Regions from separate parts of the Rahnella sp. PD4 genome, predicted to be linked through region 1. Evidence: riboswitches for the same ligand, from Rfam matches in the RefSeq annotation. Region 1 holds a riboswitch; the other holds the start of a gene.
The links. Region 1 has a riboswitch for thiamine pyrophosphate ahead of thiC (phosphomethylpyrimidine synthase ThiC). Riboswitches for the same ligand answer to the same signal wherever they lie in the genome.

Region 1 (10,405 bases):
CGTGATGGCCACGGCTTCGCAAAGCGGATTCAGACGCAGTAATTCACGTTTTGCCAGAACCGCTTTGGGCTGATCGAGATCTGCGGTGCGGTAGAGTATCTGTCGTTGAAGATTGGTGATGTGTAATTGATCGTCATCGGCCAGAACCAGCGTACCTACGCCTGCCGCTGCCAGATATAAGGCTGCCGGCGATCCCAGTCCGCCTAGCCCGACAATCAGGACTTTCGCCGCCTGTAGCTTTTCCTGTGCCTGCGGACCGAACTCCTCCAGCATCAGCTGACGGCTGTAGCGCATAAAAGCCGCATCGTTAAGCATCTTCCGGCACCTTACTGGCGCATAAAGCCAGTAATTCTGCGGTGGCTGCCCGCCAGTCTGCTGCCTGCGTAATGGCGCTGACGACGGCGATGCTGCCGACGCCGCAATCGAGAACCGACGGAGCACGTTCAATGCTGATCCCGCCGATGGCCACCGTCGGGAAGCTGCCGTTGAGTTGCCTGATGTGTCGGGCGAGTTCTTTCAGTCCTTGTGGCGCCGACGGCATATCTTTGGTCTGCGTCGGGAAGATATGACCGAGGGCGATGTAAGAAGGTTTCACGGCGACAGCGCGTGCCATTTCAGTATCATCATGTGTGGATACGCCCAGCCGTAAACCAGCCTGACGGATTGCCTCAAGATCGGCAGTATCCAGATCTTCCTGACCTAAATGCACACCATAAGCCTGATGCTTTATCGCCAGGCGCCAGTAATCATTGATAAATAACCGTGCCTGATATTTTTTGCCCAGCGCAATTGCATCAATAATTGCTGGCTCGACGTCCTCATCAGACAAATCTTTCACACGTAATTGCAACGTTTTAACGCCCGCATCCAGCAGGCGGGCAATCCATTCCACGGTATCCACGACCGGATATAAACCAAGGTGGAACGGAACGGCAGGAAAGGGTTGAGCGGACTGATTCATTGGTTGTTCTCCGTGCTGAGATTGTCGGCCGGATGATAAAGCTCGCTGCCGCGTGAACGGAATTCGGCAGACATCTGTGCCATACCGGATTCAATAACTTCAACCGGCTGGGCTTTGGCTTCCAGTGCGGCGGCATAATCGCGCACTTCCTGAGTGATTTTCATGGAGCAGAATTTCGGACCGCACATTGAGCAAAAGTGTGCCACTTTGCCGGATTCCTGAGGCAGCGTTTCATCGTGATAGGCACGAGCCGTTGCCGGATCGAGAGCCAGATTAAACTGGTCTTCCCAGCGGAATTCGAACCGTGCTTTTGACATAGCGTTGTCACGGATTTGGGCGCCGGGATGTCCTTTCGCTAAATCGGCGGCATGTGCTGCGATTTTGTAGGTGATGAGACCCTGCTTAACGTCTTCTTTGTTAGGCAGGCCGAGATGCTCTTTTGGCGTGACATAACAGAGCATGGCGCAACCGAACCAGCCAATCATTGCGGCACCAATACCGGACGTGAAATGGTCATAACCCGGCGCGATATCGGTAGTCAGCGGGCCGAGGGTATAGAAGGGCGCTTCGTGGCAATGTTCGAGTTCTTCGGTCATATTGCGGCGGATCATCTGCATCGGCACATGTCCCGGTCCTTCGATCATGACCTGAACATCATATTCCCAGGCGATTTTGGTCAGTTCACCTAATGTACGTAATTCGGCAAATTGCGCTTCGTCGTTGGCATCCTGAATGGAGCCAGGCCGCAGGCCGTCGCCCAGTGACAGCGAGACATCATAGGCGGCACAGATTTCGCAAATTTCGCGGAAATGCTCATACAGGAAACTTTCTTGATGATGTGAAAGGCACCATTTCGCCATGATCGAACCGCCGCGGGACACAATCCCGGTCAGGCGTTTGGCGGTCATCGGCACGTAACGCAGCAATACCCCAGCGTGTATGGTGAAGTAATCGACACCTTGTTCGGCCTGTTCCAGCAACGTATCGCGAAACATTTCCCAGTTCAGGTCTTCGGCCACGCCGTTGACTTTTTCCAGTGCCTGATAAATCGGCACGGTACCAATAGGTACCGGACTGTTACGCAGGATCCACTCACGGGTTTCATGTATATAACGGCCGGTGGAGAGATCCATCACGGTATCCGCGCCCCAGCGTGTCGACCATACCAGTTTCTCGACTTCTTCTTCGATAGAAGACGTCACCGCCGAGTTGCCGATGTTGGCGTTCACTTTCACCAGGAAATTGCGTCCGATGATCATCGGCTCTGATTCAGGATGGTTAATATTGGCGGGAATAATCGCGCGACCGGCAGCGACTTCCTGTCTTACAAACTCTGCGGTGATATTGGCGGGCAGATGCGCACCGAAGCTTTCGCCGGGATGTTGCTGACGCAGAACGTCACCGCGGATGCGTTCACGCCCCATATTTTCGCGAACGGCGATAAACTCCATCTCAGGCGTGATGATGCCTTTGCGGGCGTAATGCAGTTGTGTGACATTTTTACCCGCAATGGCTTTGCGCGGGCGGGGCAGGTGTTCGAAGCGGAGGTGGTCCAGCCCTTCATCCGCCAGTCGCTGCTGGGTAAAACCGGAACTGACCTGCGGGAGTTCCTCCGTGTCCGCCCGCGCGTTTATCCAGCGGGCGCGTAATTTTTCCAGGCCGGTATGCACGTCGATAACTGCCGACGGATCGCCGTAAGGCCCGGCGGTATCATAAACAGGAATCGCTTCATTTTCTTCGAATTGTGGATTGTCTTTGCCGCCGCCGACCAGCGTCGGGCTGAGCTGGATTTCACGCATCGGTACGCGGATATCATGGCGGTCAGTTTCAAGATAAATACGGCGGGAATTGGGAAAAGCTTCACCCTGCAGACTGTCGATAAACGACTGCGCCTGCGCCCGTTGTTCACGGCGGTTTGAAGGTGTCTTTGTAGAAACAACAGTTTTTTGAGTACTCGACATAGCAAATTCCTTGTGTTGTTTTGCGTAGTAAAAACGTGGCAAAAACGTGATGGAAAATTGCTTGTCTGGAGGTTTACGGCAGGAGTAAAAATGGGCGATGGAGCGCAGGCGGCCTGATGCAGGCAGATGCCAGATTACGCTGAACGCATAACATTACTCTTGTTCCCTTCGCGGGTACTAACCCGATCAGGTTCCGCGGATCCCGAATTAACGGTCTCAGCCTGGCGTAATCTTCGCGAGAAAATTATGCGCTAGGCACTCCGACAAGAAGCCTCAATATAGGAGGCGTTTTTTGAAACTACAACTAAAACTATTACTAAAATCACAAATCTTAGCCGGATTTTAGTAGGGCAAAGTCTTAAACCGGTCTGGCGAGATGTTCTTCATTTTCAGGTGGCTTTACTGCCTGACTGCTGCGATTAAAAGCGAGAATAATTAATTGATCTTCCAGCTGAAAACGCGCATCTAACGCTTCACCTATATCGGATAATGCATAATGAAATGCGAAAGCATTGTCATCATCAATATCATTTTCAGTGTAACTATCATGGAAAGCCATGATAGTTTCAGTATTCAGTTCCAGTGCAGGATAGATTTTTGCAGCCTGCAATTTTATCGGGCTATTCGCACCTTCAACTTCATCAATGATCCGCTGATACAGATGGAAATGACCGGCAGACAGATAGTCCACCAGGTTATGGCAAAAGTTATCCAGCGCTTTTTCATTGAGAGGGGTATGTTTTTCTTTATTGGGCTTGAGGCCGACCAAAGTGCAGTACGAAACCAGCAGCTCTTTGCGTGCGTGCAGCCATTGATCCACTAACGCATTATTGCCACCAACGCGTTGGGTCAGTCTTTCCAGACGATTTAGCATGGTTGACTCCGTGAGCGATAAAGACGTAACTAAAAGTTACTAACAGGTGAATATCCCCTCAGATTGTCAGTCCCGATGAGGTTATGCAACAACAATTATGGAATTACAGATTACCGAGCAACACAATGGCTGGTGGGTCATCAGCCAGGACGGCAAGCTATGGCTGCCTGAGGGCGAACTGCCATTTGGCAGCGCCACACAATTTTCTCTGACCGGTAAAACGGCGCGACAGATCGGCGAATGGCAGGGTGAACCTGTCTGGCTGATTCGTCAGGCGATGCCAAACCATATGTTTTCCGCCCGTCAGTTGCTGGATCAGGATCGTGGATTATTCCAGTTGGTCGGGCGCGGTGTACAGCTGTCTGAATTTTATCGATCTCATCAGTTCTGTGGCTACTGCGGGCATGCAATGCATGTCAGCAAAACCGAGTGGGCTGCACTCTGCGGGCACTGCCGCGAACGCTATTATCCGCAGATTGCACCCTGCATTATTGTCGCCATCCGTAAGGGTGATGAGATTTTGCTGGCACAGCATGTCCGGCATCGTAATGGCATTCACACGGTTCTGGCGGGTTTTGTTGAGGTCGGAGAAACCCTGGAGGAAACCGTGGCACGCGAAGTCCTGGAAGAAAGTAATATTCGTGTGAAAAACGTCCGTTATGTCAGTTCTCAGCCCTGGCCGTTCCCCAATTCGCTGATGATGGCATTTATGGCGGATTACGACAGTGGCGACATTCAGCATGACCCGAAAGAGTTGCTTAACGCGAACTGGTATCGCTTTGATGCATTACCGCAGTTGCCACCGCCAGGGACGATCGCGCGCCGTCTTATTGAAGACACCGTGGCTCTTTGTCGTGCTGAACACGAAGAGTAGAGGCGGTTTTACGTGATAGAATGCTGTGAGACGATTGTCGGGCGGCCCGAATACTGAAGGAAAGAGCAAGAATGAATGAGTTGAAAAACGACCGTTACCTGCGTGCTTTGTTACGTCAGCCAGTGGACATTACACCGGTCTGGATGATGCGTCAGGCAGGCCGTTATTTGCCGGAGTACAAAGAAACCCGCGCTGAAGCCGGTGATTTTATGTCGCTGTGCAAGAATGCCGAGCTGGCCTGTGAAGTGACTTTGCAGCCGCTTCGTCGCTATCCGCTGGATGCGGCGATCCTATTCTCCGACATCCTGACCATTCCTGATGCGATGGGGCTTGGGCTGTATTTTGAAGCCGGTGAAGGGCCGCGTTTTTCTTCGCCATTAACGAACCGTGCCGATGTCGAAAAACTGCCGGTTCCGGATCCTGAAATGGAGCTTGGGTATGTCATGAACGCCGTGCGTACTATCCGTAAGAACCTGAAAGGTGAAGTGCCGCTTATCGGTTTCTCCGGCAGCCCGTGGACGCTGGCGACGTATATGGTAGAAGGTGGCAGCAGTAAAGCCTTCACCAAAATCAAAAAGATGATGTACGCCGATCCGTCCACTTTCCATCTGTTACTCGATAAAGTGGCAGACAGCGTTATTCTTTACCTTAATGCCCAGATCAAAGCGGGCGCCCAGTCGGTAATGATTTTTGACACCTGGGGCGGCGTACTGTCTCCCCGCGATTACCGCGAATTTTCCCTGAACTATATGCACAAGATTGTCGATGGCCTGATCCGTGAAAATGAAGGGCGTCGTGTGCCGGTCACGCTGTTTACCAAAGGCGGCGGACAGTGGCTGGAAGCGATGGCTGCGACGGGCTGCGATGCACTGGGTCTCGACTGGACCACCGATATTGCCGATGCGCGCCGTCGCGTGGGTGACAAAGTCGCGATTCAGGGCAACATGGATCCTTCAATGTTGTATGCCTCGCCGGTGCGTATAGAGCAGGAAGTGGAGACCATCCTTGCCGGTTTCGGCAAAGGTAATGGTCATGTGTTCAATCTGGGTCACGGCATTCATCAGGACGTCCCGCCGGAAAATGCGGGGGCCTTCGTCGAAGCGGTGCATAGCCTGTCCCGGCAATATCACGAGTAAAATCCCGGTATGATCAATACCCGTGCTTTACGTGAAGAACAACGGATCCTCGCAGATCAGATTAAATTGCAGGATCCGCCCGAATTCACCCCTCCCGCATTGATCGCGGGTGTGGATGTCGGTTTCGAACAGGGGGGTGAGGTGACACGCGCGGCGGTGGCTGTTTTACGCTACCCGACGCTGGAGCTGGTAGAGTATCAGATTGCCCGTATCCCCACTGTTATGCCTTACATTCCTGGTTTCCTTTCCTTCCGCGAACTTCCCGCCCTGCTGCAGGCGTGGCGGCAGCTCTCATCGCACCCTGATCTGGTTTTCGTCGACGGGCAAGGGATTGCGCATCCGCGTCGTCTTGGTGTCGCCAGTCATTTTGGCCTGATGATCGATGTTCCGACGATTGGTGTGGCGAAAAGCCGTCTATGTGGTCAGTTCCTGCCACTGGGTGAGGAACTACACAGTCGCCAGGCGCTGTACGAAGGGGATGAACAGATTGGCTGGGTGTGGCGGAGCAAGCTGCGTTGTAATCCATTATTCATCTCACCCGGTAATCGTATCAGCATGGATTCATCGCTTTATTGGGTACAACAGTGCATGCGGCAATATCGTCTGCCGGAGCCTACCCGTTGGGCAGATGCTGTGGCGTCAAACCGGACGGCGTTTCAACGCTGGCAACGGCTGAGTGATGATCTTTTAGGAATCAAGGAATAGGGATATTGATTTATTTCAGGTAAACTCCCGCGCAGAAAAGTTAACGAGATCAACTCATGTTACGTAATCCAATTCATTTACGTCTCGAAAAGCTGGAAAGCTGGCAACACGTAACGTTTATGGCAAGCCTGTGTGAACGCATGTACCCGAACTATCAGGCATTTTGTCTGGAAACCGGGTTTGGCGAAGCACAGCTTTACCGCCGCATCCTGGATTTAATCTGGGAGACGCTGGTGGTAAAAGACGCCAAGGTCAATTTTGACTCACAGCTCGAAAAACTGGAAGAAGCGGTGCCTTCTTCCGATGATTACGACATCTATGGGGTTTATCCGGCCATCGATGCATGTATTGCATTAGGTGAACTGATTCATTCACGTCTGAGTGGCGAAACGCTGTCACACGCGGTTGCCGTCAGTGAGGCGTCAATTCGTACTGTCGCGATGCTGGAAATGACTCAGGCCGGTAGAGAAATGACGGATGAAGAACTCAAAGTCATTCCTGCCGTGGAAGAGGAATGGGACATCCAATGGGAGATTTTTCGCCTGTTGGCTGACTGTGAAGAGCGTGACCTGGAATTAATAAAAGGGTTACGTTCTGACCTGCGTGAAGCCGCTGTCAGTAACATTGGCATAAATTTAACGCAATAAGGCAAGAAAACGTGATTTAACGCCTGATTTGTCGTGCCTTAAGGCTTCACATCCGCACCCTGTCTGGTCTACATTTGGGGGGCGTAAAAAAAGTGGCTATCGGTGCGTGTATGCAGGAGGGTGCTGTCAATCGGCATATCCGTCGCACTCGATGCTTTGCAAACGATAAACACACTGTAAAGGATAACTTATGAACAAGACTCAACTGATTGATGTAATTGCGGACAAAGCTGATCTTTCCAAAGCACAGGCCAAAGTTGCTCTTGAATCTACTCTGTCTGCTATTACCGAGTCTCTGAAAGAAGGTGATGCTGTACAATTGGTTGGTTTCGGGACTTTCAAGGTAAATCATCGTAACGAGCGTACTGGTCGTAACCCACAGACTGGTAAAGAAATCAAAATCGCAGCTGCAAACGTGCCTGCGTTCGTTTCTGGTAAAGCTCTGAAAGACGCTGTTAAGTAATTGCTTGCAGTGAAAAGAATAAGCGGAGGGGCCTTTAAGCCCCTTCAGTTTATCACCCCCGGACTGGTAGCAGGTTTACTGGTGCTCGGTCTGGTGGGTTGCAGTTCTAAAAAAGATCCTGAGTTATTCTTTGCCAGCGGTTATGTCGCCGATCAAGGTATCAACCGGCTCTGGCGTAAAGACAGCGCACAGCACGATCCTCAAACCATTCTCAACGTCTACAGCCCCTATTACGGCGGCGATACGATTATTACCCGATACGAATTCCAGCAAGGGCAATTGCACCTGCTTAAAGAAACCCATGCGACTAAAACGGATTTGGGTGTCATGCTGCGTTTTGATGAGGGCGGCAATGTCAGCTTTATGCAACGGCAGCTTCCGGAGCGTCGGGAGAAATTATCTGCAGACGAAATCGAACGCTATAAGTATGAAGCGTCAAAAATTCTCGATCTGAGTAATGCGCTGCAGGCAGGGAAAGTCCGGCTGGTTCAGGCGCGCTGGCGCAAAGGGTTAATAACAACCTGTGCCGGTGAACAAGTCACGCCGACACTGACTGTCCGCTCACAGGTCTGGCTGGCGAAACGAGCCAGTCGCAGTAACGATAACCTGGGATTAGCCTGGCTGACCGCCCCTCAGGGCAATGAGATGTTGCTGGTAGCTAATGAAGATTTTTGTAAATGGGAACCGAAAGAGTCCGATCTCTGATCCCGGGTTCACGCATGAAAAGGCACGCCGAAGCGTGCCTTTTTGATTGTCGGGGCTGGCAGGATTACTGATTGCGTTCGCGATCGATGGCGCGATAACCGATGTCTTTGCGGCAGAAGCTGCCTTCCCAATGAATATCTTTTGCTAAGTCATAAGCGCGTGCCTGTGCTGCTTCCACCGTTTTACCCAATGCCGTCACACATAACACGCGACCGCCATGAGTCACCACACGTTCATTCTGCAAACGGGTTCCGGCGTGGAAGACTTTACCGTCCGGTACTTCTTCCAGCGGCAGGCCATGAATAGCATCTCCGGTTTTATAATCAGCAGGATAGCCACCGGCTGCGAGCACGACACCCAGCGACGGGCGCGGATCCCACTCGGATGTTTTATCACCCAGACGACCTTCAGCACCGGCCAGGCATAAGTCCACAAGATCAGAGCGCAGACGTAGCATGATCGGCTGAGTTTCCGGATCGCCGAAACGACAGTTGAACTCGATCACTTTCGGCTGGCCGTCAGCGGAGATCATCAGACCGGCATACAGGAAACCGGTATAGGTGTTATTTTCCGCCGCCATACCGCGAACGGTTGGCCAAATCACCTGATCCATCACGCGCTGATGGATTTCATCGGTCACGACTGGCGCCGGAGAATAGGCTCCCATACCACCGGTGTTCGGACCGCTGTCGCCGTCACCTACACGTTTATGATCCTGACTGGTCGCCATCGGTAATACATTGGTACCGTCGACCATGACGATGAAACTGGCTTCTTCGCCGTCGAGGAACTCCTCAATAACAATGCGATGGCCTGCATCACCGAAAGCATTTCCCGCCAGCATGTCATGAACGGCATCTTCGGCTTCTTTCAGGGTCATTGCCACAATGACACCTTTGCCAGCGGCGAGGCCGTCAGCTTTGATGACAATCGGCGCACCCTTGCTGCGCAGATAAGCCAGAGCGGGTTCGATTTCGGTGAAGTTCTGGTAATCGGCACTGGGAATATTATGGCGAGCCAGAAAATCTTTGGTGAATGCCTTAGAGCCTTCCAGCTGCGCCGCTTCCTGCGTCGGGCCAAAGATTTTCAGGCCTGCTGCGCGGAAAGCATCGACCACACCAATCACCAGCGGTGCTTCAGGACCGACAATAGTCAGGCCGATATCATGTTCACGTGCAAAACTCAGCAAGCCGGCGATGTCAGTGGCGGCAATATCAACGTTTTCCAGTAGCGGCTCCAGCGCCGTGCCGGCGTTGCCAGGTGCAACAAAGACTTTATCCGCCAGAGGTGACTGCGATGCTTTCCATGCCAGTGCATGTTCACGCCCGCCGTTACCGATAATTAAAATATTCATTCGAAGACTCCGGATGAGCGGGCGCATCGCACCCGCCAAAAGAAAATTAATGACGGAAGTGGCGCATATCGGTGAACAGCATCGCAATGCCGTGTTCGTTAGCCGCAGCAATAACTTCATCGTCACGGATAGAGCCGCCAGGTTGGATCACGCAGGTAATACCCACGGCTGCCGCCGCATCAATACCGTCGCGGAACGGGAAGAAAGCATCAGAGGCCATTACGGAGCCCGCCACTTGCAAACCTTCATCGGCGGCTTTGATACCGGCAATTTTGGCAGAATAAACGCGGCTCATCTGGCCAGCGCCGATACCGATGGTCATTTTGTCACGCGCATAAACAATGGCATTGGATTTTACAAACTTAGCCACTTTCCAGCAAAACAGCGCGTCTGTCAGTTCCTGCTCTGTCGGCTGGCGCTCGGAAACCACACGCAAATCAGCGGTATCAACCATACCCAAATCGCGATCCTGAACCAGCAGGCCACCATTGACACGTTTGAAGTCGAGCGCTTTCTGGCGCTCTTGCCATTGTCCGCAGGTGAGTACACGAACATTTTGTTTGGCCGCGGTCAATGCCAGCGCTTCGTCACTGACGGACGGCGCGATGATCACTTCCACAAACTGACGGCTGATGATGGCTTTTGCCGTTTCGGCATCCAGCTCACGGTTAAAGGCAATAATGCCGCCGAAAGCCGACGTCGGATCAGTCTGGTAGGCGCGCTCG
Region 2 (10,405 bases), on a different contig from region 1:
CAGTACCGAGACGTGCCCGTTTGCCATTATGGCGAACGAAGAAAAGCGCTTCTACGGTGTGCAGTTCCACCCGGAAGTGACGCATACCCGTCAGGGCCTGCGTATGCTCGAACGTTTCATCATGGATATCTGCGAGTGCGAAGCACTGTGGACGCCGGCAAAAATCATTGAAGACGCCGTTGAGCGTCTTCGTGTGCAGATCGGCGACGATCACGTCATCCTCGGTCTGTCCGGCGGTGTTGACTCCTCCGTGACCGCCATGCTGCTGCACCGCGCCATCGGCGACCGTCTGACCTGCGTGTTCGTCGACAACGGTCTGCTGCGTCTGAACGAAGCGGATCAGGTGCTGGAAATGTTCGGTGACCGTTTCGGTCTGAATATTGTTCACGTCGCGGCGGAAGAACGTTTCCTGTCTGCGCTGGCAGGGGTGGATGAGCCGGAAGCCAAACGTAAAATCATCGGCCGCGTCTTTGTTGAAGTATTCGACGAAGAAGCCTGCAAGCAGGATGAAGTGAAATGGCTGGCGCAGGGCACCATTTACCCTGACGTGATTGAGTCTGCGGCCTCTGCCACCGGCAAAGCGCATGTGATCAAATCGCACCACAACGTGGGCGGTCTGCCGAAAGAGATGAAACTGGGTCTGGTTGAGCCGCTGAAAGAGCTGTTCAAAGACGAAGTGCGTAAAATTGGTCTGGAACTCGGCCTGCCATACGACATGCTTTACCGTCACCCGTTCCCGGGGCCGGGGCTGGGCGTTCGCGTACTGGGCGAAGTGAAGAAAGAGTACTGCGACCTGCTGCGCCGCGCCGATGCTATCTTTATCGAAGAGCTGCATAAAGCCGACCTGTATAACAAAGTCAGCCAGGCTTTCACGGTCTTTCTGCCGGTCCGCTCTGTCGGCGTGATGGGCGATGGCCGTAAATACGACTGGGTTGTCTCTCTGCGCGCAGTCGAAACCATCGACTTCATGACCGCGCACTGGGCGCACCTGCCGTATGATTTCCTCGGCCGCTGCTCCAACCGCATCATCAACGAAGTCGACGGCATCTCCCGCGTTGTTTATGACATCTCGGGCAAGCCACCGGCAACGATTGAGTGGGAATGATTTAGCAAAAATAAAGGCTGAACGCCCGTAAAAACGCCAGTGCGATCGTAAGATCCACTGGCGTTTTTTATGCCTGGCATGCTCTCAGGGGATTATTTCAGATGCGCTGCAAACCCGCTTTTCCCCGGCGCAATGTCCGGTTTCAATATCAGTGACGGAATAGCGTAATCGCCGCCATTCTGCTGGCGAAATGAAATTGGCGTGGTGCTTTCTACTGTATCCAGCCGGTGAGCCATCTCCCCGCAAATTTGCGCGTAGCGGGTCTCATCCATGCGTCCGGTGCGGTAGAACACCAGTGGCGGCAGCACGGTAAAGCCCGGATAATGCAGCATGCCATGGTGGATCGGGAACAACAGGTCGTCGATCGGGCCGTTAATCCCACGCGCGCTGTAATGGGGTTCCCAGCCGCCGGTGGTGACCATCAGCATAGCGCGTTTTCCGGCCATTTTGCCTTCCCCGTAACGGTCGCCCCAGTGCGTGTCGGAATGCTCACCAACACCATAGGCAAATCCATAAGCATAAACACGTTCAACCCAGCCTTTCATAATGGCAGGCATTGAAAACCACCACAGCGGGAACTGGAAAATCACGGTATCCGCCCACTGTAATTTTTCCTGCTCGGCGGCGATGTCATCGCTTTGCGTGCCATTTTTGTAAGCGCGCTGAGAATCCTGCGAAGGGTGAAAAGGCCCCGGCGACGGTTCGGTGTTATCTCCTGCATCCAGCACGGCTTTCCATTGCATGGCATACAAATCCGAAATCTGCACATTGTGCCCGGCGGCCTGCAAATGGCTGACCGCAAAATCTTTCAGCGAGCCGTTCAGCGAGTGTGATTCAGGGTGAGCATAGACGATCAATACATTCATGACGAAACCTCCGTTAATGGGATAAAGGCAGAGTAGGTTGTCGTCAGGTATAGTTGAAATGAATTGATCATATAGCAGGTATAGCGATGAGTAATTTCGGTCGTCTGGATCTCAATTTGTTGCTGACGCTGGATGTTTTGCTGGCTGAACAAAATGTCACGCGAACTGCGCAGCGCCGTAACCTTTCGCAACCTTCGGTCAGCGTTCAGCTCGCTAAGTTGCGTGAATTTTTTGATGATCCGTTGCTGCTGCCGGGGCCGCGGGGAATGCGTCCGACGGCGCGTGCGGACGAATTGCGGGAACCGCTGCGGCAGGCCCTTGCCGCGCTGGAAAATGCGATCATTGCCGGAGAGGTTTTTGACCCGTCAAAGGCGAACCCTACCTGGACTCTGGGTGCCGCGGATTACGGCGAATCCACTATCGTTTTACCGGCCTTACGGGCATTGCGTATGGCCGCACCTTCCGCGCGGCTGTCTATTTTTGAAACATCACCTGCGCGGATTATCCACAAAATGGAGCAGGGTGAACTGGACCTGGCGTTTCATACCTCTGATGCGGTAATAAACGGGCTGCACAGCAGATTCCTGTTTGCCGAGCGCTATGTGCTGGTCAGCCGGAAAGGGCATCCGTCCGTCAACGGGCCGGTGACGCTGACAGAGTTCTGCGGGCTGGAGCATGTGATGGTTTCACCCGACGGCGGCGGATTTTATGGGTATACCGACACCGCGCTGGCGGCGGCGGGTTTAACGCGGCGTGTGGTCTTGTCAGTACCGCATTTCCTGTTTGTGCTTCAGGTGCTGATGACCACGGATCTGGTGGCGATGTTGCCCGAACGTTTAGTGCGGGGAAATCCTGCTTTGCAGATAACCGAAGCCCCGCTTGATGTACCGGGTTTTGACATGTTTATGGTGTGGCATGAACGTGCGCACCGTGACCCGGCACATCAGTGGTTACGGGAATTTATCGCTGATTCAGTCTGAAGGTTTATCATTCCCGGTAAACAAAAAAGGCAGCCCTCTGGCTGCCCTCATTGTTATGCTGTTTCGGGAGTTATTCTTTGAACAGCTTGGTATCGTTCGCCAGGCTGTCTACTACAACTTTTAAATCGTTAGCAGTGACTTTCTGAGTATCGTTGGCAACCTGCTTACCGAAGCCTTTACGCACGACTTTAATCACCGGTTTGCCGGTGCTGGCATCGATCAGCTCACCTTCAAAGTAAACTTCAGTATCACGCGTACGATGGCCTGTGGCGGTTTCAGTACCCGCAATAACCAGCGCGACCGGGATGACTTCATAGAACTGCAAACCCTCTGCCGAGGTGTTCACACCGGTGATCGCACCTTTGAAAATCAGTGTGCGCGGCCCTGCGTGATCTGTCAGTGGCATGCGCTCTGCCAGTGCCGGTTTCATGCGGCTGTTGGCGTAATCCAGCACCCCCTGCAAGGTAGCTTTGTCGATTTGTTCCGTTGGCTGAGGTTCCGGATAGAATTTAATCGGTTCGTATTTGATATAAGAATAATTGGCTTTTTTGAAAGCAGGATCTATCCAGCGCAGCACCGGATTACCTGATGCAGTTTTGACTTCCTTCAGACCGGAATAATCACCTAAAAAACCGGAGTATTTTTCTGTCTGGGTAATATGGCTGGTACAACCGGCCAGGAACAGCGCACCGGTCACTGCAGCAATCTGCATCAGTTTCATTGTTTTCATTCATACCCTCGAAATTTTTAAGGAAGCCATCGTATGTATAGCACTGCTGCGGAATTTAACCTCTTAACGACAAAGAAAAAATGATATTCGTCAGAACCACGAAAATAAGGTTTTTCGGGGTAATCATTTTCTTCTCAATTATTTCTTTGGTGAATGAAATAAATAGTATTCACCTTTTGGGCTGTCCCCCGCAGAGATGATGGTCCAGCCTTTTGACAGATAAAAAGCGACGGCATTTTTACTCTTGGCTAAACATTTCAGCGATCCCTGACGGGTAAAGGTTTCTTCAGCAGCGTGAAGCAATGCCGAACCTGCACCGGTTCCCTGATACTGCGGATCAACAAACAGGTTATGCAAAAAATTTTCCTGAGTGAAAATTGAGGCGAATCCCAGTAAATGTCCGTCACGTTCTGCGACCAGTATTGTCTCGCCGAGCACTGCCCGGTCAAAATCTTCCAGCTGAAAATCGTCTTCCAGCCATGTCCAGGTGTGCTTGCGCGAGGCCAGATAGAGCGTACGTAAAAACGGGCGGTCTGCTTCTTGATAAGGGCGTACAGTCATTGTTGAGGGCAAGCATTGACTCCTGAGGAAGTTTTTCATCAACGTATGTTATTCAGGTCTGTGCCCAGATACTGCCAGTGAAGCGGAATGAGTTCAATAAGCTTCACTGATTGGTTTTTTAACGCATTTGCTGATTGATCTTCTGACCTCCGCCGCCAATAATGCTCCCTTGACTCGGGGTGCCCGCTGCAAAGCAGGGCTGAGATTTTACCCGTATTACCTGATCTGGATTATGCCAGCGTAGGGAAGTCAGGTATCTCTCCTGATACCGCCTTCTTGAGCGCCGGTAGGGAGACTTATGAATACCCGACCTACCTACATTCCCGGCGCTTTAGCCGCCACTTCTCTGAAACAACTTCGCTTTGCTGCGCCGCTGGTTCACTGCCTGACCAATGACGTGGTGCAATCTTTTACCGCCAACGTCCTGCTGGCGCTGGGCGCGTCTCCTGCGATGGTGGTTGATCCCGCCGAAGCGGCACAATTTAGTGCCATCGCCGATGCCCTGCTGGTCAATGTCGGTACGCTGACACATCCCCATGCGCAGGCAATGCTGGCAGCCATTCAGGCAGGCAGTCAGGCCGGAAAGCCCTGGGTGCTGGATCCGGTTGCCGTCGGCGGCCTGAACTGGCGTACAGAATTCTGTCGTGAACTCATCACACTTAAACCCGCAGCAATCCGCGGCAATGCCTCCGAAATCCTGGCCCTCAGCGGCGTCAGTGCGTCCGGGCGCGGCGTTGACAGCGGCGATGATTCCTTTTCTGCTTTACCTGCCGCACAGCAACTGGCGCGTGAGACCGGCGCAGTCGTGGCTGTCACCGGTGAAACCGATTATGTCACCGACGGCCAGCGCAGTTGGGCTGTGGCTGGCGGGCACCCGATGATGACCCGAGTGGTGGGAACAGGATGCGCACTATCCGCAGTAGTAGCCGCCTTTGCGGCTTTGCCGGGCGATCGTCTGGATAACGTGGCCGCCGCCTGCCGGGTGATGTCCTGCGCGGGCGAACGCGCCTGTATGGCCGTGAAAGGGCCGGGCAGTTTCACGCCTGAATTCCTCGATAATCTGTATTTAATGGGCGAAGAATGGCTGAACGGCGAGGCAGACAATGAAACGTATTAATGCACTGACGATTGCAGGCACTGATCCGAGTGGCGGGGCAGGGATCCAGGCGGATTTAAAAACCTTTTCGGCGCTTGGCGCGTACGGTACCAGTGTGATCACCGCGCTGGTAGCCCAAAATACCCGTGGTGTGCAATCGGTCTATAACATTGAGCCAGGGTTTGTTTCAGCACAGCTTGATTCCGTACTGAGCGATGTGCGGATCGACAGTACCAAAATTGGCATGCTGGCAAACAGCCAGATTGTGGAAGCGGTGGCGGAGCGGATCCGGCATTATCAGCCACCGTTTGTGGTGCTGGATACCGTGATGCTGGCGAAAAGTGGCGATCCTTTGCTGCTGCCGGAAGCCGTTGATGCGGTGCGCCGTTTGCTGATCCCGCAGGCTTCGATGATTACGCCAAACCTGCCGGAAGCGGCGGCGTTACTGGAATGTGCGGTCGCAGTGAACGAAACCGAAATGCGTGAGCAGGGAGAAGCACTGCTGGCGATGGGATGTGGCGCAGTGCTGATGAAAGGGGGGCATCTGAGCGATGAGGAAAGCCCTGACTGGCTGTTTACACCGGGTTCCCGCGAGCGGTTTACTGCGCCGCGTGTGAATACCCGACATACTCACGGCACAGGTTGTACGCTGTCGGCCGCGCTGGCCGCTTTACGTCCGCGTCATCAACACTGGGCCGGTGCTGTGCGTGAAGCCAAAGACTATTTACAGCAGGCGCTGATGCAGGCCGATTCACTTGACGTCGGTCACGGCATCGGGCCGGTACATCATTTCCACCGCTGGTGGTAACCACAGATTATGCGAGGCGCAGGGTTTCACTCAGCGCCTGTTCAGCCTGACGGAATTTCGTCAGTGCCTGTTGCAAATGCACGGCATCAAACGGGTTCAGCGGATAAAATTTTTCTTCTTTACGCGGGCGCAGCATCACGCGAATTTTGTCCGCTGACATCCGTTCAAACAGATAGCTGGCAATATCGTCGTTCTCTTCGTCTTTCCATGACAGCAGCAATGCCGCCTGTTCGCCGCTGCGTCGGCCAATAAACTGCCCGTGCAACCACAGCCCTTCCAGTTCGCCATCTTTTTGCAGTTTTTTACCGCTGAACCATGGCGATTCAGCCAGCGAAACGAGGGATTGTGACGTGATTTCGCCGTGCAACTGGCGCCATTGCGGGCGGTTGTTATCCATCTGCCAGCAGGCCATGCCGAGATAATCGTTCAGTTCACGCCAGTCCTGCTCCAGCTTCTCCCTGAGTTCAGGATCCTGCACATGCATGAACTGTTGCAGGCCGGTCGCCTGTTCGCCCAGCTTGTTATAGGCGATCACGGTCATGGTGCGGGGCTTACGGCGGAACGTGACCCACAGCAGCACTTTGGGGATACGGAAAGTGATGGCCTGAACGGTGAGTTTGTAACGATTGCCACGCGACATCACCAGGCCGCTGGACGTGCCCCGTTTGTCCTGATAATTCCTCACCAGGACCACGCTGTTCTGGCCCATCCAGCCCGTGACGTAATGTTCTTTTTCGCTTTCTGCCACGTCCAGATCCCGGACGATCTGACTGATTTTCTCGTTATCGAGTTGGGAAAGGGAGAGTGACTGATCGGCACTGTAGTAGCTTTTTTTCAGGGTGGCAGCGGCTGGCATAAAAGTATCCACGATATTGATGTGGTTTACAGCTTACACCAAGTTGTCATACAGATTTCAGGGCTAACCCGCAAAATTTGAACGCCGTCGCAAACTGCTTGTGTTGTACTCTCTCCCTTTACTTACTCGGCATCAAACCAGTCACTGTTTTGTTCAGCAATGGGCGTAATGGTGGAAATCATTTCCTGCAAATGAATACGGATGGCTTTTTCTGCGGCGTCCGGGTCATGCGCTTGCAGTCCGTCAAAAATCGCATAATGCTGTGCAATCAGATTTTCCGGCGGTGACACTTTGCTGAGTGTCAGAAAGCGGACGCGATCCATTGTCGCTTTGATGTGCTCGACGGTTTCCCATGCCAGACGGCAGTCGATAATTTGTGCGATCGTGCGGTGGAACTCATCATCCAGTAGCAGGAATTCCTGCGTTTGCTGACGCTTTGCTGCCAGTGTCTGACGCTCAAGATTATGTCCGAGCAGCGCCAGATCTTTGTCCGTAGCGACCATGGCTGCACGGCGTACCACGGCGGTTTCAACGGCTTCGCGAATGAAACGTCCGTCAGCGACCCGTTTGGAGGAAATTTTCATTACATACGTACCGCGTTGCGGTAAAACCTGAACCAGTCCGGCTTCGGCCAGTTTGATAAAGGCTTCACGAACCGGCTGACGGGACACATTAAAGCGTGTGGAAATCTCTTTCTCCGACAGGAATGCCCCCGGTGCGATGGCACAGGTGACGATGTCCTGACGCAAGGTGCGATAAATCTGCTGATTAACCGGCACATTACTGAGAAATTCAAAGGAGTCTGTCATGGGCAAAAGTTGTCTTTAAAGTCGGAAGACCCCAATACTAACATGAGTTTTCTGATGTTTTTGAGATTGTTAGCGCAAGGTTTTATCAAATTATTGGGAGTTTATATGCTCACGGCAATACAGCTTTTTGTAGGCCGCAGGGGTAATGCCCAGTAGTTTACGAAATACCCGACGAAAATACGCCACGTCGTTAAACCCCGTCAGGCGTGCCACGTCCGCCACATTGCCGGTATTGGCCAGTAGCAGTTTTTCTGCTGCCGCGACCCGTTGTTTATGCAGCGCCTCTGTCAGCGTCATCTGAAAGGTCAGGCGGAAAACCCGCCCGAGATAATCGGCATTACAATGCAGCCGTTCCGCCAGTTCAGAGGCTCCCAGCGGCAGATGGAATTGTGTCGTAATCAGCTGACGGGCTTTATAGGCCAGCGCCACACCGGGGCCGCCCGGTTCAACATTCTCCGGCCAGGTGCGTGAGACTTCTTCTAACAACAAAATCAGAAACAGATCCAGAGAATTACCGCCGCGTTCCTGTTCATATAAAAATAATCTGAACAGCGTTAGCAGCGTTTCGCGGTCCCTGACTTTACAATGTTGTGGAATATTCAGCTGTAAAGAGGGATTATTTTGCTGTGAATTATTTATTGCTATATCTTTCACAATATCAAAATGCAGCCAGTAAAATTTTAAATCAGCATCAAAGGTGGTGACGCCTTTATGTTCCCTGCCGGGAAATAACAATAGACTTTCTCCTTCGTGTAAATCAAAACGGCTATTTTCTTCCTGTAAAGACAATGAGCCCCGGACAACATAAATTAATTCATGCGAACTGAGTCTCCGGGTCGGATGTGTGCCTATTCCGCGGGAAATGAACAAACCGCCGTTTTGTACTTTCACCGGGATATTGACGGGAAACGTAAGCATTTCAGTCATTTTAAGGCACTCATCAGGCTGGATATACCTGACAGTAGCATAGAGAACATGCATCTCCAGCCAGGTTTAAAGAGGTTTTGATCTGCTTCACAGATTCTGATCGTGAGTCGGAATTGTCCCGTTTAACTACTTTATCCTCTTCTTGTTGGCATGAGGCCATTATGCCAGATTTATGGCGTACCTTATTTAAATCCAGGGCTGACACCCATAATTAGCCTTATTTATTGTGTTCCTACAGCTTATTAATAACGATATAAAAGCGAGGAAAAATAATGCCAACAGATTCAGTTAATACCGGTTCTGCAACGGTAAACGGAGAGAGCAGAATAACTTCTGCCCATGCCAGACTTTCGGTCAGTGAAAAAATCGGTTACGGATTAGGTGATGCCGGTGGCACGATAATGACCTGTCTGATCACCAGTTTTCTGACATTTTTTTATACCGATGTTTTCGGGCTGACGCCTGCTATCGTCGGTACGCTGTTTATTTCCCTGCGGGTGATTGATGCGATTTCCGATCCGCTGATGGGCATACTGGCTGACCGTACGCAAAGTCGCTGGGGACGTTTTCGTCCCTGGCAGTTATGGATTGCGTTACCTGTTGGCGTGATCGGGTTTCTCACCTTTACGGTGCCCGGCCTGAGTGGAGATGCCAAAATTGCCTACGCCTTCTTCACGTACTTCCTGCTTTCCGTGTCGTATACGGCAATCAACGTGCCGTATTGCGCACTGATTAACACCATGACCACCGATCATCGCGAAGTGATGTCTTGTCAGTCGTGGCGCTTTGTCCTGTGCGGTGTAGCGGGCTTTATGGTATCCGTCGGGCTGCCGTGGCTGGTACAGGTGTTGGGTAAAGGCAATGCGGCACTGGGATATCAGCAGGGCGTGGGGTTGCTGTGTGCAGTGGCGGTAGTGATGTTTCTGTGGTGTTTCTTCACCGTGCGCGAACGCCTGCCCCTTGCGTTGCTCGGGCAGTTCAGCGTTAAAGAACACATCCGCGGATTGCTGAAAAACGATCAGTTGTTGCTGGTTTTACTGATGTCTTTCCTGCTGATCAATGTGTTCAATCTGCGCGGCGGCGGCTACATGTATTTCATCACGTATGTGCTGAAAGGCGGGGCAGGCTACGCTTCGCTGTTCTTCGGTATGGTGACACTGGCTTCCATTTTCGGCGCGGTCATCGTCAATCAGCTGACCAAATTCATCGACAGCGTGCGGCTGTATATGCTGACAAATCTGGTACTGGCGGTGTTTTCCCTGATGCTGTGGTTTGTTCCTGCCGGTGAACATCACCAGATATTGTGGCTCGGTATCATCTTTGTACACTGCGTGATCCTCGGGTTCACGTTGCCGCTGCATTTTTCCATCATGGCGTTCGCCGATGATTACGGGCACTGGAAAAACGGTATCCGTTCCTCCGGCATGAACTTTGCCTTCAACCTCTTCTTTATCAAACTGGCCTGGGCATCCAGTGCCGGGATCATCAGCCTGGTCTTCATTCTGGTCTCTTATCAGGCTGGCGCAGAGCACCAGACTGCGGCATCACTCGGCGGGATCACCTTGCTGGAAACCCTGTTACCGGCGGCGATGCATCTGCTGCTGGCGGGAACGCTGATGTTTTGCAAACTCGATAACAAATTGCTGTCGCGGATGTCGCACGATTTA

Region 2: another riboswitch for thiamine pyrophosphate. It lies ahead of thiM (hydroxyethylthiazole kinase); the one in region 1 lies ahead of thiC (phosphomethylpyrimidine synthase ThiC).

The regions. Positions count from the first base shown of each region.
Region 1 is NZ_JBLZQF010000018.1:15,457-25,861, forward strand. Features, by position in the region: gene ACOZIO_RS24720 (HesA/MoeB/ThiF family protein) at 1-315, opposite strand, end outside; gene thiE (thiamine phosphate synthase) at 308-961, opposite strand; gene thiC (phosphomethylpyrimidine synthase ThiC) at 958-2,922, opposite strand; TPP riboswitch at 3,069-3,195, opposite strand; gene rsd (sigma D regulator) at 3,281-3,796, opposite strand; gene nudC (NAD(+) diphosphatase) at 3,894-4,670, shown strand; gene hemE (uroporphyrinogen decarboxylase) at 4,742-5,806, shown strand; gene nfi (deoxyribonuclease V) at 5,816-6,511, shown strand; gene ACOZIO_RS24755 (YjaG family protein) at 6,568-7,158, shown strand; gene hupA (nucleoid-associated protein HU-alpha) at 7,349-7,621, shown strand; gene ACOZIO_RS24765 (DUF1481 domain-containing protein) at 7,640-8,326, shown strand; gene purD (phosphoribosylamine--glycine ligase) at 8,391-9,680, opposite strand; gene purH (bifunctional phosphoribosylaminoimidazolecarboxamide formyltransferase/IMP cyclohydrolase) at 9,727-10,405, opposite strand, start outside.
Region 2 is NZ_JBLZQF010000002.1:759,531-769,935, reverse strand. Features, by position in the region: gene guaA (glutamine-hydrolyzing GMP synthase) at 1-1,105, shown strand, start outside; gene ACOZIO_RS08145 (NAD(P)H-dependent oxidoreductase) at 1,198-1,971, opposite strand; gene ACOZIO_RS08140 (LysR family transcriptional regulator) at 2,058-2,951, shown strand; gene ACOZIO_RS08135 (DUF3313 domain-containing protein) at 3,022-3,681, opposite strand; gene ACOZIO_RS08130 (GNAT family N-acetyltransferase) at 3,820-4,242, opposite strand; TPP riboswitch at 4,408-4,506, shown strand; gene thiM (hydroxyethylthiazole kinase) at 4,541-5,359, shown strand; gene thiD (bifunctional hydroxymethylpyrimidine kinase/phosphomethylpyrimidine kinase) at 5,346-6,146, shown strand; gene ACOZIO_RS08115 (hypothetical protein) at 6,154-7,002, opposite strand; gene ACOZIO_RS08110 (GntR family transcriptional regulator) at 7,125-7,811, opposite strand; gene ACOZIO_RS08105 (AraC family transcriptional regulator) at 7,902-8,738, opposite strand; gene ACOZIO_RS08100 (MFS transporter) at 9,011-10,405, shown strand, end outside.